3 regions of the Ectothiorhodospira shaposhnikovii genome follow, and region 3 is predicted to be linked to each of the others. Evidence: predicted binding sites of a transcription regulator. Region 3 holds the regulator's gene; each other region holds the start of a gene.

Region 1 (3,271 bases), 430 kb from region 3:
CCAGTCATGGCCGGCGGGATCGTTGGTGTATACCAGACATTCATGATCCGACAGGTCACGGGGATGGGCCGGAGTGCCCCGTTCCCGCAGGTAGCCGGGACCGGCGCACAGCACCAGGTCCACCGTGGCCAGCGGCCGGGCCACCAGGGTGGGATTGAGCTGGGAGGCCACACGGATCGCCAGGTCGAACCCGTCCTCCACCAGGTTCACGATACGGTCGTTGAAGGTCACGTCCAGTGACACCTGGGGATGTTGCCGCTTGAACTCGGCCAAGGCCGGCGCCAGATGACGAATCCCGAAACTGACCGGCGCCGAAAGACGCAGACGGCCCCGTACCGTGCCGGTTTCCAGGGCCAGGTCCTGCTCCGCCTCGTCCACCAGTTGCAGGATGCGCACCGCCCGCGGATAAAAGGCGCTGCCGGCTTCCGTGAGGGACTGGCGCCGGGTGGTACGCTGTAGAAGTCGCGTACCCAGATGGCGCTCCAGCTTGCTCACATAGCGACTGGGCTGGCCCCGGGCCAGACCCAGCCGTTCCGAGGCGGCACTGAAGCCGTCGCATTCCACCACGGTCACGAAGACCCGTAGGGCGCGCACAAGATCAAAATCCGGCAGATTGATGTTTTTCATGCATCGATATTATGCCGATACCCGGGTTTATCAAGCACGGTAGAAGGGTTTCAATCAAAGCACACACCCATCTTTCAAGGAGATCGCCATGAGCAAGGTCCTGGTCCTGTATTACTCCATGTATGGTCACGTCGAGACCCTGGCCCAGGCCATTGCCGAAGGGGCGCGCAGCGTGGAAGGCACCACCGTGGACATCAAACGCGTGCCGGAGCTGATGAGTGAGGAAGATGCCCGCAACGCCGGTGCCAGACTGGATCAGGCGGCGCCGGTGGCCAATCCTGAAGATCTGGCCAACTACGATGCCATCATCTTCGGCACCCCGACCCGCTTCGGCAACATGGCCTCCCAGATGCGCAGCTTTCTGGATCGTACCGGCGGCCTGTGGGCCCAGGGCAGGCTGGTGGGCAAGGTGGGCAGCGTGTTCACGTCCACCGGTACCGGTGGCGGCAGTGAAACCACCATCACCTCTTTCTGGCATACCCTGGCCCATCACGGCATGGTGATCGTCGGCGTTCCCTACGTGATACCGGAAACCACCGACATTTCCGAAGTGCGGGGCGGCAGTCCCTACGGCGCCGCCACCATCGCCGGCGGCGACGGCAGCCGCCAACCCAGCGACAAGGAGCTGACGATCGCGCGGCTGCAAGGCAGCCACGTGGCGCGAATCGCGGGCAAGCTGCGAGGCTGAGCCTGGTCTCCAGGCCGCCGAAATACCGTTGACACCTCCCCGTCCGGCCGCATGGCATCCATGCGGCCGGACGGCGTTGCAAATCCCATGTACGTCCATCCAGAATCCTGACGCGACTATCCAGAATTGCGCCTTCCTGCCGATACCGGGTCTAGACTCGTTAAAGCGTCATTGCATACGCCCCTCCCCTTTGGTTGGTCACCCTGTCCAGGAACGCGCCATGGCCCTCGTAAAAAAGACTCCCAGCACATCGCCCTCATCCCCGGGTAGCGAGGATTCCCGCACCCACGCCGCCGCGGCCCGCGAAGCGGAAGCCCAACGCAAGCGAGCCCGAACCCTGGCCAAGCAGCAGCAAGCCGCCGAGCGCATCGCCTCGGCCACCGCCCAGTTGGCTTCCGGCATCAATGAGGCGGCCTCCGCCGCCGAGGAACTCAAGCGGGCCTCCGATCAGATCGCCTCCGGCGCCGAGGAGGCTTCCGGTGCGGCCCAGGAATCCCTTACCGCCTTCAAACAGGTCAACCTCGCCCTGTCCCGTCAGCTGGAAAACGCCAATAGCGCCCAGGCCAGGGTGGAATCCCTCAAGGAACTGGTCACCGGGGTCGGTGGCGAGATCGACGGTTTCATCACCAATGTGGGTATCAGCGCCCAGCGCCAGAGCGAATCGGTGAAGATGGTCAGCGAGTTGGAGCAGCAGGCCGCCAATATCGGCGACATCGTCAAGGCCGTGGCTCGCATCGCCGATCAGACCAACCTGCTGGCCCTCAATGCCGCCATCGAGGCGGCCCGGGCCGGCAAGCACGGCAAGGGTTTTGCCGTGGTCGCCGATGAGGTTCGCACCCTGGCGGAAACCTCGGAGAAGAGCGCCAAGCAGATCCAGGATCTGGTCGCCCAGATACAGAAGGATGTCAAGCAGATCTCCGAAGGCATCAACACTTCCGCCGGCAAGGTGCAGCAGGAAGTGGAAAACGGCAAGCAGATCACCCAGCAACTGAAGCAGATCCGCGACGATACCGCCGTGATCACCGGCGGCATCCAGGAGATCGCCACCGGCGCCCAGCAATCCGAAAGCGCTGCCAGACAGGCCCTCAAGGGTACCGAAGAGATCGCCACCGCCGCCGAGGAGCAGTCCGCCGCCGCCGAGGAATCCGCCAAGACCGTGGCGGAGCAGACCCAGGCCCTGGGGGAATGCGAACAGGCGGCCCAGAGCCTGTCGGAATTGGCGGAGGAGCTGCGCAGTTCCACCGACATCAGCAAGAGCGCCGAGGAAGTCGCCTCGGCCGCCGAGCAGCTGTCGTCGGCGGTACAGGAAATCAACCGCTCCGGGGCGCAGATCATGGCGGCGCTGGACCAGATCCGCAAGAGCGCCCAGCTGCAGTCTTCCGCCACCGAGGAATCCTCCGCCGCCGTGATCCAGATCGAAAAGGGCGTGGAGATTTCCCAGCAACGGGCAACGGCCACGGAAGAGAAGATCCGCCACATCACCCAACTGCTCAAGACCAACCAGCAGAGCATGGAAGAACTCATCCGGGGCGTTGCCGAATCCGCCGACGCCTCCCGCGAGAGCCTGCGTCAGATCAAGAATCTGGAACTGGTGTCACGGCGCATCGACAAGATCGTGGATGCCATCACCACCGTTTCCATCCAGACCAACATGCTGGCGGTCAACGGTTCCATCGAAGCCGCCCGGGCCGGCGAATTCGGCAAGGGCTTCGTGGTGGTGGCCACGGATATCCGCAACCTGGCCCATGACTCGGCGGAAAACGCCGACCGCATCAAGGATCTGGTGAAGGCGGTGCAGGACCAGATCGACACCGTCTGGCGCGACCTGGAGGAAAACATCAACGCCGCCAATACGGAGGCGCAGAAGGCCAGGAGCATCACCGCCGGCCTGCAGACGGCGGAAACCGACGTGGCCACCGTACAAAAGAGCGCCCGTGAAGTTCTCAATGCCGCCAC
Region 2 (3,271 bases), 1.2 Mb from region 3:
GGTGGCCACCTGCTCGGTCTCCGACTGCTGCCGCAAAACCTGCTCGCTGGTCTGGCGACTGGACACCGCCAACTGCTCCGCCGCCGCGCCCAACTGGCCGGTGGCCACGGAGACCTGCCTCACCAGGGTATGCACCCCGCTCACGAAGGTGTTGAAGCTGCGCGCCAGATCGCCGAATTCATCGTGGCGGTTGTCCCGCAACCTCTGGGTCAGGTCCCCATCTCCGGCGGCAATCCGGTCCAGAGCCAGCCGGGTTTCCGTCACCGGGCTGACAATCATCCGCGCCACCAGAAGAATGATGCCCGCCAGTAACAGCAATGTGATCACGAATACCAGCGCCAGGGTCAGCGTCAGCTCCCGGGCCGTGGCCATCAGGTAGTCGGCGGGAATGGCCACGGCCATGGACCAGCCCGGCGTATGGGGAATCGAGTGATAAGCGACCTTATAGGCACGCCCGTCATGCAACGCCAGGTCCGCCAACCCCTGCTCACCGTCCACCATGCGCCGGGCCAACCCCGCATAGTCCTGTCGGCGGGACTCCAGGGCATTGGAGGTCATGCGCAGATCGGCATCGGGGTGGGCCATGTAAACGCCCTGGGAACCCAGCGCCCAGGCAATGGCGCCGGGCTGATCCACGGCGCCACCGACGATATCCGTCAGGGTATCCAGTGTCACCGTCACCGCCACCAGACCGATGACTTCACCCCGGTCATCCTTGACGGCGTGAGCAAATACCGTGATGGCATTCCCCGTGCTGCGGGAGTAGACCGGATCGGTCACCAGCGCCTCGCGGGCCCTGTCACGCACGATCTGCTGAAAATAGGCCCGATCGGCCAGATTGGAGCGGTGACGATTGTGGTAAAAGGCTTCCCCTTGCGTGTTCACGAAGAACAGCACCTCGTACTCATCGCTCATATGCGCGCCGAAATGTTCCAGCAGCCGCGAGATGGCGTCCGTATCTCCCGTACTCAGAATTTGAGTCCGGGCCAGGGTGCGCACCACCGCCATGTGGGATTCCACCCACCAGCCCACGCTTTCGGCACCCCCCGACGCCATGCCCGCGGCAGAGTCCTCCATGATCGCCACCACCCGGTGATTAACCTGGGAAATGACGATGACCGCCACCAGTCCAAAAGCCAGCGCCATCGGCACACCGAAAAGAACCAGCATTTTGGGCAAAAGCCGGAGTCGATTAAGCATGTCACCATCCTGAAAAAAAGCGCCGCTCAACACATGGCGGCACCAGGGCCGCGGATACCATCGAACATCCTTAGTGACACTGTCGGCCCCACGACCGGAATCTTGAGATTCGGGCAATATCCTCGTCGAACGTCAAGAGGGGACACGCCGTGGCCGACGGCGTCGAGCCGAACCGGACCGGCCGACAATCATCGGTGACGCTACGACCGGACATGGGGAAAGTGTACACTAGGTGTCGTACTCAGCCGCGACACCCGACTCATGCGTAGCGCGAACTTCACAGACCAGTTCCTGATCGCCATGCCCACCCTGGCGGACCCCAATTTCCACCATGCCGTCACCTACCTGTGCGAACACACGGACGAGGGGGCCATGGGCATCGTCATCAACCATCCCACGGACCTCACCCTGGAGATGGTGCTGGACCACATGGGCATCAGTCCCAAGGTGCCCACCGACCGGATTCCGGTCTATAACGGCGGCCCGGTACAGCCGGACCGGGGCTTCATCCTGCATCCGGCCGACCGCCTGTGGACCTCCACCATGCAGGTCAGCGAACACATCGCCGTCACCACCTCCCGGGACATCCTGGAAGCCATGGCCGAGGGCAGCGGTCCCGACGCCTACCTGATCGCCCTGGGCTATGCCGGCTGGGGTCCGGGACAGCTGGAACAGGAGATCGGCGACAACGCCTGGCTCACCTGCCAGGCGGATGCGGACATCCTGTTCCGGCAGCCGGCGGAAAAGCGCTGGCAGGCCGCCGCCGGCCAGTTGGGGGTGGACCTGTCCCTCATGAGCGGCCAGGCAGGTCATGCCTGATACCCGCGCCCGGCGCGGCAAAAGGGAGCGGGACATCGGCATACCGGACACGGTCCTGGCTCTGGACTACGGGGAAAGACGGATCGGCGTGGCCGTGGGCAACGGCATCACCCGCACCAGCACCCCCCTGGAGACTCTGACCGCCGGCAACGGCATCCCCGACTGGCAACGTCTGGACGCCCTGATTCGGGAATGGCGGCCGGCCCTGCTGGTGGTGGGCCTGCCCGGCACCCCGGATGGCAGCGAGCACCCCCTGGCCCGCCGCATCCAGGCCTTCTGTGATCGCCTGCGGGCCCGTTATGCCCTGCCGGTACGGCAGGTGGACGAACAGTTCAGCTCCGCCGAGGCGGAGTCCCATCTCAAGTCCCGGCGCCGGGAAGGCCGGCGCGGGCGCATTCGCAAGGAAGACATCGACGCCGTCGCGGCGGCCGTCTTCCTGGAACACTGGCTTGCCCAAGAGACCGCTTCATGACCGAACCTGTCAGCACCCTTCTGGACCGCATGGCCGATGCCCTGCGCCACCACCTGTCGGAGCAGCACGTCACCGACCCCGCCCTGGTGGGTATCCATACCGGCGGGGTCTGGGTAGCCGAGCAATTGCACCAGCGCCTGGGTCTGAACGAGCCCCTGGGAAAACTGGACATCTCCTTCTACCGGGATGACTTCAGCCGCATGGGCATGCATCCCCAGGTGCGCCCCTCCTCCCTGCCCTTCGCTGTGGATGGCCGCCACATCCTGCTGGTGGACGATGTGCTGTTCACCGGTCGCACCATCCGCGCCGCCATGAACGAACTGTTCGACTACGGTCGCCCGGCCTCGGTGGTGCTGGCCGTGCTGGTGGAACGGGACGGACGGGAACTGCCGATCCAGGCCCAGGTGGTAGGCCGGCATCTCGAACTTCGAAGCGACGAGCAGGTGAAGCTGCGGGGACCCGATCCCCTGCGTCTGGACATCGTCAAACTGGAGCCCGAGTCATGATCGATCAGGATAGCCCGGCCAGATCCCGGCTCGCCGCCGGTCCCCTGCCCCCCTCCCTGCAGTTCAATGCTCAGGGACGGCTACGGCATCTGCTCACCATCGAGGGACTCTCCGGTGCCCTGATCACCGAGATCCTGGACACCGCCGAGTCCTTTGCCGGCATGAATGCCCAGGCGGTAAAGAAGGTGCCCCTGCTGCGTGGCAAGACGGTGATGAACCTGTTCTTCGAGGCCAGCACCCGGACCCGCACCACCTTCGAACTGGCGGCCAAGCG
Region 3 (3,271 bases):
TTCAGCACATCAACCACCTGAAGGATGATATCCATCAGGTTGCTGTCCACATGGCGCTGGCCCTGGCGCAGCAGGTTGAAGACATCCTCGGCGCGATGGCAGATCTTGACCAGGTTGTCCAGACTCAGGAACCCGGCTCCGCCCTTGATGGTGTGAAAGCTGCGAAAGACCGCATTGAGCAGGTCCTTGTCATCGGGGGTCTGTTCCAGCTGCACCAGCTGCTCACTGAGACCCTCCAGCAATTCGCCGGCCTCAACCAGAAAGTCCTGCAGGATTTCGTCGTCGGTATCCAGACTCATGTCCGTCTCTCACGCCCGGTGCAAACGCACCCTGATATTCCGGTTTGGCGGCCGGAGCGGCGAAATCTGAAACCGGCGGGTGCTCCGATGACAGGCCCGGCCTTAAAATCCAAGACTGGACAACAGGTCATCCACATCATCCTGGCTTTTCACCACGTCACCATGATCCGAGGTCCCCTTGACCGCGGGACCCGTCGGCTGAACCCCCGCGTCCCTGTCCTTGCCCTCCGGCGTGGACAGGCGCTTGCCGGAAATCCGCACCAGCCCCACCAGGTTATCCTCCAGATCCTGCACCAGGGTCATGACGCGACGAATGACCTGCCCCGTCAGATCCTGGAAATCCTGGGCCATCAGCACTTCCGACAGCTGACTGCGCAGGGTTTCCGCGTCCCGTTCCGTATCCTGGAGAAAGTCGGCCAGGGCCTGACTCACCGATCGGAACTCGTCCACGGTCATTTCCCGCTGGCGAAAACGGGCCCAGTCGGCCCCGAGTATCCGTGCCCGATTTGCCAGTGCCTCGGAAACCGGCAATGCCGCCTCCACGGCATTGAGGGTGCGATGGGCCGCCTGATCGGTCATGGCAACCACGTAGTTGAGGCGTTCCTTGGCATCGGGAATATCCTGGTGTGTCAGCTCGGAGAGCCGGGAATCCAGACGGAAACTGTTCAGAGCCTCGTGCAGATCACGGGTCAGCTTGCCCAGCTCCTGGAACAGCAGGCTCTCGTGCATGCGACCCATTTCCTCGATGAGACGCCCCGCCCCTTCCTCGTCCCCCGACTCCATGAGCGTGACCAGCTCCCGGGCGCGTTCCAGCTGCTGCTGTCTGAACAGGGCTTCTTTGCTGTCTTCCTGGTTCTCCATGACGTTGTTCACCCTTTTTCCTGAAGCCGCTCGAAGATCTTGTTGATCTTCTCCTTCAGGGTTTCCGCGGTGAAAGGCTTGACGATATAGCCATTGACGCCGGCCTGGGCCGCTTCAACAATCTGCTCTCGCTTGGCTTCCGCCGTCACCATCAGGACGGGCATGTCCTTGAGGCGGGGATCGGCACGCACAGCCCGCAGCAGATCAATGCCGGGCATGCCGGGCATGTTCCAGTCGGTGACCAGGAAGTCATAGTTACCGTTCTGCAGCATGGGCAGCGCAGTGCTGCCGTCATCAGCCTCGGCGGTATTGTTGTATCCAAGATCCCGCAGCAAATTCTTGATAATGCGGCGCATCGTGGAAAAATCATCCACGATGAGGATCTTCATGTTCTTGTCCACAATAACCTCCCGATTAAACACGCACCGAAGCGAGATCCCCGAACGGGGCGCTCCGGCATTCTGAAATCAAATTCTGCCGGCAAGCGGGGAATCAGACCCGCTCACCGTCGGCCACCCAGTCGGCCATGCGGGCCCGGAGACGAACCAGCGCCTGACCATGGATCTGACACACCCGGGACTCACTGACACCGAGCACTTCACCGATCTCCCGCAGGTTCAGTTCGTCATCATAATACAGCGAGAGGATCAAACGCTCCCGTTCGGGCAAGGCATTGACATGCTCGGCCAGGGCTGTCTGAAAATCCATTCGGGTGATGGACTCCAGGGGCGTCTGCCCCTGGGCCGGGAGGAAATTGTCCACATCGCCATCCCCGTCGCAAAGATCATCAAAACCCAGCACCCGGCTGCCGGCGGCATCCCGCAGCATGTCGTGGTAGGTGTCCAGGTCCACGCCCAGGGCAGCCGCGATTTCCGCACCGCTTGCCTCGCGCCCTTCCCGGTTTTCAATTTCCCGGATCACCTCGCTGATGCGCCGGGCATTGCGATGCACGGAGCGGGGGGTCCAGTCACTGCGACGGACCTCGTCCAGCATGGCACCTCGGATCCGGATGCCGGCATAGGTCTCGAAACTGGCCCCCTGGGAAGGGTCATAATGACGGGCAGCCTCCAGCAGACCGATGACCCCGGACTGGATCAGGTCTTCCACCTGCACATTGGCAGGCAGGCGGGCGAGCAGATGGTAAGCGATTCGCTTGACCAAGGCGACATGCTCATCCACCAGTCGAGTATGATCTGACTCTGCGCTGGCATACATGGCTATGGCACTGATGTGACTGGCTCCAGGTCGTTTCGACCACTGTTGATCAACCTTTCCACAAAAAATTCGATCCCGCCCCGGGTGTTGCGGGGCATGGGCCATTGATCGACGCGACCGGCAATGGTGCGAAAGGCACGGGCGGCAGGGCTGGAGGGATAGGCCTCCAGCACAGTCTGCCGACGCTGCACGGCCTTGCGCAACAGGTCGTCATGAGGAATGGCGCCGACGTAATCAAGGATCACGTCCTCCAGAAAACGGTCACAGACGGACACCAGCTTGCGAAACAGGGCCCTGCCCTCATCCTCATTGTCGTTACGGACCATGTTGGCGAGGATGCGAAACCGCATCAGGCCATGATCCCGGTGCAGCACCTTGATCAGGGCATAGGCATCGGTGATGGAGGCCGGCTCGTCGCACACCACCACCAGCACCTCCTGAGCCGCCCGGCAGAACCGGGTCACGCTGTCATGCAGGCCTGCCGCGGTATCCACCACCAGTACATCCAAGGGGTGAGACAGGGCGCTGAAGGCACGAATGATACCGACATGCTGTGCCGGTTCCAGATCCGCCATGCGGGCAATGCCCGAGGCCGCCGGCACGATCAGCATGCCGGCGGGGCCTTCCAGCAACACCTCTTCCAGCGTCTTTTCGCCGTTGAGGACATGGTACAGGTTGGCCTTGGGCTGCAACCCCAACAACACGTCCACGTTGGCCAACCCCAGATCCGCATCCAGCAGCATGACCCGCTTGCCGCCCTGGGCCAGGGCCGCGGACAGGTTCACCGACACATTGGTCTTGCCCACCCCGCCCTTGCCGCTGGACACCGCCAGCACGCGCACCGGGGACACCGCTCCCGCCGGCGGGGATAACCGGGCCATATTGGGCTCACTGGC

Evidence for each region. Region 3 encodes FliA, which starts transcription of late flagellar genes. Its sites were predicted from a motif close to GCTAAAGTTNNNNNNNNNNCNGCCGATA; they were not measured.
Region 1: the regulator FliA is predicted to act here: its motif matches at 1,433-1,460, upstream of ACLF6L_RS10615 (methyl-accepting chemotaxis protein).
Region 2: the regulator FliA is predicted to act here: its motif matches at 1,281-1,308, upstream of ACLF6L_RS14080 (methyl-accepting chemotaxis protein).

The regions. Positions count from the first base shown of each region.
Region 1 is NZ_CP178333.1:2,343,447-2,346,717, forward strand. It holds gene ACLF6L_RS10605 (LysR family transcriptional regulator) at 1-627, opposite strand, end outside; gene wrbA (NAD(P)H:quinone oxidoreductase) at 716-1,315, shown strand; gene ACLF6L_RS10615 (methyl-accepting chemotaxis protein) at 1,536-3,271, shown strand, end outside.
Region 2 is NZ_CP178333.1:3,070,549-3,073,819, forward strand. It holds gene ACLF6L_RS14080 (methyl-accepting chemotaxis protein) at 1-1,200, opposite strand, end outside; gene ACLF6L_RS14085 (YqgE/AlgH family protein) at 1,462-2,019, shown strand; gene ruvX (Holliday junction resolvase RuvX) at 2,012-2,491, shown strand; gene pyrR (bifunctional pyr operon transcriptional regulator/uracil phosphoribosyltransferase PyrR) at 2,488-2,997, shown strand; gene ACLF6L_RS14100 (aspartate carbamoyltransferase catalytic subunit) at 2,994-3,271, shown strand, end outside.
Region 3 is NZ_CP178333.1:1,917,228-1,920,498, forward strand. It holds gene ACLF6L_RS08735 (chemotaxis protein CheA) at 1-299, opposite strand, end outside; gene ACLF6L_RS08740 (protein phosphatase CheZ) at 402-1,160, opposite strand; gene cheY (chemotaxis response regulator CheY) at 1,169-1,561, opposite strand; gene ACLF6L_RS08750 (RNA polymerase sigma factor FliA) at 1,653-2,375, opposite strand; gene ACLF6L_RS08755 (MinD/ParA family protein) at 2,378-3,271, opposite strand, start outside; gene flhF (flagellar biosynthesis protein FlhF) at 3,264-3,271, opposite strand, start outside.